2 linked regions of the Ketobacter alkanivorans genome follow. The protein of the gene in region 1 binds, or shares a complex with, the protein of each later gene. Links are inferred from orthologs where the notes say so. Each region holds a gene or a part of one and is shown in the gene's direction. Other genes may lie near its edges.

Region 1 (2,914 bases):
TCTATGGGGGTGGCCCAGTAATCCTCCTGCTGCCAGTGCTCTTGGTCGCTACGGAATTTAAGTTGATTAAAGAACTGGTTAACCGCCCGCAGCTGATCGGGAACGTTGTGATAGGTAATATCCCACACCAGTTTTTCCCAACGCTCAACGCGCTCCACACCAAGCGAGCCATATTGATCATGTACTTTGCCCTTGATCTCAAGGGGCAGCACCCCCGCCATCGCTGCGGAGCAGACCACCCATAATAGAACCAGGACTGCCGGTCTTGTTCGCTTGCGCACGGATCGCTCAGTGTTTGGTTGTTGTTACTTTAACTATAGCAGCGCATGAATTGGTTGCTGGTTAACCCATGACCTTGTTCACATTCCCCGAAAGATCCCCGCCACAGGAAACCCTTTGGTGGTAAAAACGTCTAACGTTACACTGAGCCCCTTTCTTACCACCCTTTAGCTGTACATAATTTAGGCAAAACCGACATGCACCACTGTAAATTGATGTTAGCCCTGCTGCTGAGCTGGCTGAGTATTCAGGCCTTCGCCAACGAAGAAGAATTCCTGCCGGTGAATGAGGCCTTCAAGGTCAGCGGTATAGAAGCCGGGAATCATGTGCATTTCACCTTCACCATCGCCGACGGCTATTACCTCTATAAACATCGCTTTGGCTTTGAAACCACCGATGGCAGCGCCGGTGTACTGGGAGAGCCGGTGTATCAGCAGGCTGGTGAATGGAAAGATGACCCTATCTTTGGCAACGTGATCGTTTTTCATTCACAAGTAGACATATATGTACCGATCAAAGAAGCCCCGGACGGCTTTATAGAGATCGATGCCCGCTACCAGGGCTGCGCGGAAAAAGGGCTGTGCTACATCCCGCAGACCTATACAAATATGTACCAAATTGATGTCAATGCAGACAAACCGCTGATCGAGCAGGCAGCCCCCCCTGCCAAACCCAGCGCGACAGTAAGTACAGATCTGGACGACCCTAGCCTGACTGAAACACCCTTAACAGGGCCAAAACTCTCCTTCGATCAGGGGGAAGCGGGGGCTGGAAGCTCAAAAAGTACAGATCTGGATTCGGATGATGCCCTGAGCCTGGAAAACTTCCTCTCCGAAAATGGCTTGCTCAGCATTTTAGGTGTGTTCTTTTTGATCGGCATTGGCCTCACCTTCACACCATGCGTACTGCCCATGGTGCCAATCCTCAGCGGCATCATTGTCGGCCAAGGTACAGATCTGTCCCGCAGCAAAGCCGCTGCGCTGTCCATCACCTATGTGTTGGGCATGGCAGTTACCTATGCAGCCCTGGGCGTGGTGGCAGGCGTTACCGGAGCCAAGCTGCAAGTTGCTATGCAAAACCCCACCGTATTGTTCAGTTTCGCCGCAGTCTTTGTGGTGCTGTCGTTTTCAATGTTTGGCTTCTACGAACTGCAACTGCCCGGCTCAGTACAAAATCGCCTTAACAACATCAGCCAGCAACAACAAGGCGGCACGTACATCGGCGTCGCCATTATCGGAATTCTGTCAGCCCTGGTGGTCTCACCCTGCGTATCGGCTCCGCTGGCAGGCGCGTTGCTGTATATAGGCCAGTCAGGCGACTGGCTGCTGGGGGGTAGCGCGTTACTGGCCTTAGGGCTCGGCATGGGCACTCCGCTGATTGCCATCGGCGTCACCGGGGCCAACATACTGCCCAAAGCCGGTGGCTGGATGGACAACGTAAAAGGGCTGTTCGGCGTGATGCTGCTGGCGGTGGCGCTGTGGCTGGTGAAACACCTGTTGCCCGACCTATTAGCCTGGGTTATCGGGGGCGGCCTCTTTATTCTGGCGGGCCTGTATCTGGGTGCATTCGATCCCCTTACCAGCCCCAAAGGCAAACTGTTCCGAGGCATCGGCCTGACCGTTGTCATCTGTGGCGCTGCTCTCATCCTGTCCCAGTTTGTGACGGCACCCGCTAACTCACCCCAGAGCATAGAAGCCCGCACCGAACTGCCATTTCAGCGCATTCGCAGCGAACAGGCGCTGGAGCAAGCATTGGCCAGCGCCAAGGCCCGACAACAACCGGTGATGCTTGATTACTTTGCCGACTGGTGCACCGCCTGTTTTGAAATGGAGCATGAAACCTTCAGCAAGAACGACGTCCAAGCCCGCCTGAGTGATCACCTCTGGCTGCAGATCGACCTCACCAATAACCCCGAAGACAGCCAGCTGCTGAAACGCTACAAACTGCCCGGCCCACCGGCCATTCTGTTCTTTAACAGCAGTGGCGAAGAACTCGAAAATGCCCGCATATACGCCTATAAAAGTAAGCCGCAATTCATGAAACACCTGGATGATCATCATATCCAGTAACAACTTATAGAGTGAAAAACCGGCTAACTTCGGTAAACATGCAACCTACCGTAGATAACTTGTAAGCAATTGTAAGAAGTGCCACAAAGCACAGGAACCTCTTGCTGGCTCTCGTTATAATCCGGACGAAATCAGTCAAAAAAACACAGGCAAGACCACAGGAATCACCCTCATTATGGCGAAATTGCTGGTACTCAACGGGCCGAATTTGAACCTGCTGGGCACTCGGGAGCCCGGCATCTATGGCACCCAGACCCTGGATCAGATCCAGCAGCACCTGTGCACGGTGGCCAGCACCCTGGGGCACCAATGTGACTGCCTGCAAAGCAACCGGGAATACGAACTGATCGAGCGCATCCACGCCGCCATGACCGACGGCACCGATTTCATCATCATCAACCCCGGTGCGCTGACCCACACCAGCATTGCCCTGCGTGACGCCCTGCTGGGAGTCAAAATCCCGTTTATCGAAGTACACCTTTCCAATGTTCACGCCCGCGAAGAATTCCGCCAGCACTCATATCTGTCGGACATCGCCGTGGGCGTGATCGCCGGTTTGGGCCCAC
Region 2 (2,865 bases), 2.4 Mb from region 1 along the record:
GCGATAACTCCCTGGAGTCCTACCGGCGAGACCTGCTGGCTTATGGGCAGTGGCTGGATCAATCCGGTTTGCCCTGTCTTGCCCAGGCCACGGATCTGGCTTTGAACGATTACCTGTCTCACCGCTTTACGCTTCAATTCAATGCTCGTTCTACGGCCCGGTTTCTCTCTGCTGTGCGGGGTTTTTATCAATTCTGTGTGCGGGAATCCATTACCGACACCGATCCCACCCTGCGCATTGAGATGCCCAAACTGGGCAAACCCCTGCCCAAGATACTCAGTGAGGCCGATGTAGAGGCCTTGTTGTCGGCTCCTGATCTGGCTGAGCCCATCGGGCTGCGGGACAAAGCCATGCTGGAGCTGCTTTATGCCTGCGGCTTGCGGGTAAGTGAGTTGGTGTCTCTCACCACCTATGATCTCAACTTGCGTCAAGGGGTGATTCGCTTGATGGGTAAAGGCAGCAAGGAGCGTCTGGTGCCCATGGGTGAAGAATCCATCAGCTGGCTTATAAAGTACATAAAAGAGGCGCGCAGCCTGCTATTGCGCAACCCCGAAAGCGATGTGCTGTTTCCCAGCAGTCGAGGGGATCAGATGACGCGGCAGACATTCTGGCATCGCATTAAGCACTATGTGGTGGTGGCGGGCATCAGCAGTTCGGTGTCTCCGCATACTCTGCGTCATGCATTTGCAACCCACCTGTTGAATCACGGAGCCGATCTGCGCGTGGTGCAGCTGTTACTGGGCCATAGCGATTTATCCACCACTCAGATCTATACTCATGTGGCTAAACATCGCTTGCAGGCCTTGCATCAGAAACACCATCCACGGGGGTAAATCCGAGCTTTGAGTGTTCAGAGGTGGAACTTGTGTCTGAAGTTGGGTCTAATACCCTGATGTTGCAGAAGTGTCGGGTCTAATACGTAAGTAGCCACTAGCTAGACACTATCGGAAATCCTCAGACAGAGAGAGTGGAATGTTCAGATTTATATTGATTGCGGCAGCAGCGCTGTTAACCCTGCCCATGTCATTGCAAGCGGCCGCAGAGCAGGATGTTATCAAACGGGCGTTTGCCGCCAAGTTTCCTCAGGTGGAAATTGCCAGCATCGATAAGTCCGGTGTGGGTGGAATCTATCAGGTTGAAACCAGTGCCGGGGAATTGTTGTATGTTTCCGGCGACAGCAAGTTTGTGTTTACCGGTGACCTGCTTAATATCGGCGGCGGTGCCACGGTTAACGTCAGTGAGAACTGGCGCAGTAACAAGCGGGTGAGCGCCCTCAACGATCTCAAAGATGCTGATTTGGTGGTATACCCGGCAGCCAACGAAGAAAAGGGCGAGGTGCTGGTGTTTACCGATACAAGCTGTGGCTACTGTCGTAAGTTCCATGCAGAGATAACGGCCATGAATAACCTGGGAATCACGGTTAAATACGTGGCCTGGCCCCGTTATGGCCTGCAATCACCCGCCGGCCAGACCATGGTCAATATCTGGTGTTCTGACGATCGGGGTGCTGCCATGACCCAAGCCAAGAGCAATCAGCCTGTCGCTGCCCCTGGTGGCAAAACCTGCGAACAAAATACTCTGCAAGATCAAATCAATTTAGGCCATAGCATTGGTGTGCGCGGCACCCCTGCCGTATTTGCCACCGATGGTCGACAGTTGGGAGGCTATATGAAAGCTGACCAGTTGGCCGATCAGTTGGGAATCCAGCAAGCCATCGCCCAGCAGCCAGCAGCACAATAGCTAATTCCCCAAGGGCCCAGGCAGGTCAGCTGTCTGGGCTTTTCGTTTAGGCCTGTAACAGAACCCCCTACATAACCTCCATTGACGATTACCCGTCACATCAGTATTGTTCACACTCCTTGCCTACAGGCCAGAAGTTAGTAACCATTTACATGTGGTTTAGGATGTTTTGTGACCGAATTTTCCCGAATTAAGCGCCTTCCTCCCTACGTCTTTAACATCGTTGGTGAATTGAAGATGCAGGCGCGTGCCCGCGGGGAAGACATTATCGATTTCGGTATGGGCAACCCTGATCAGCCCACTCCCCAGCACATTGTTAACAAGCTTGTAGAAACCGTGCAGCGGGGCGACACCCATCGCTACTCTCAGTCCAAAGGCATACCGCGTTTGCGCAAGGCCATATGTGACTGGTATCAGCGCCGCTATGGTGTGGATCTGGACCCGGTGGAAGAAGCAATCGTTACCATCGGCTCTAAAGAGGGCCTGGCGCACTTGGCCCTGGCCACCATGAGCACCGGGGATACCGTGTTGGTGCCCAACCCTTCCTATCCTATTCATCCTTATGGCTTTGTTATTGCCGGTGCCGATATTCGTCACGTCGCCATGGGGCCAGATGTGGACTTTTTTGAAGAATTGCAAAAGGCGATTCGGGAAAGTTGGCCCAAGCCCAAGATGCTGGTATTGAATTTCCCTGGCAATCCTACGACCCAGTGTGTGGAGCTACCTTTCTTTGAGAAGGTGGTGGCGGTGTGCAAGGAGCACGAAATCTGGCTGGTTCATGACTTGGCCTACGCCGATATTGTCTTTGATGGCTATCAGGCTCCCTCTGTTATGCAGGTGCCTGGGGCCAAGGATATCGCCGTTGAGTTTTTTAGTTTGTCGAAAAGTTATAATATGCCCGGCTGGCGAGTGGGTTTCTGTGTGGGTAATCCCACCCTGGTGGGTGCGTTGGCTCGCATTAAGTCTTATATGGATTATGGCACCTTTACGCCCATTCAGGTTGCGGCCATCTCTGCCCTGGAAGGTGATCAGCAGTGCGTTGCGGATATTTGCGCGATGTACCAACGCCGTCGAGATGTCCTGTGTGACGGGCTAAACGGCATAGGCTGGGAGGTAGAGCGCCCC

The links. Proteins that work in one complex are often made in the same cells at the same time.
Region 2: the proteins of dsbD (region 1) and Kalk_RS05105 are in contact, whole or in part, in a crystal structure (PDB 1JZD), measured with the Escherichia coli proteins. The link is inferred for Ketobacter alkanivorans from one-to-one orthologs.

What each region holds. Positions count from the first base shown.
Region 1 is NZ_CP022684.1:3,628,287-3,631,200, reverse strand. What follows is about bases 8-2,912. They hold dsbD (protein-disulfide reductase DsbD), read left to right. Parts: upstream 8-476; coding sequence 477-2,348; downstream 2,349-2,912. Other genes in these bases: aroQ (type II 3-dehydroquinate dehydratase), read left to right, coding at 2,524-2,912; Kalk_RS15475 (transglutaminase-like cysteine peptidase), read right to left, coding at 8-281. Also shown: more of Kalk_RS15475, read right to left, coding at 1-7; more of aroQ, read left to right, coding at 2,913-2,914. UniProt on the Escherichia coli protein: Required to facilitate the formation of correct disulfide bonds in some periplasmic proteins and for the assembly of the periplasmic c-type cytochromes.
Region 2 is NZ_CP022684.1:1,206,345-1,209,209, reverse strand. What follows is about bases 1-2,856. They hold Kalk_RS05105 (DsbC family protein), read left to right. Parts: upstream 1-972; coding sequence 973-1,740; downstream 1,741-2,856. Other genes in these bases: alaC (alanine transaminase), read left to right, coding at 1,912-2,856; xerD (site-specific tyrosine recombinase XerD), read left to right, coding at 1-833. In the rest of the region: more of alaC, read left to right, coding at 2,857-2,865. UniProt on the Escherichia coli protein: Acts as a disulfide isomerase, interacting with incorrectly folded proteins to correct non-native disulfide bonds.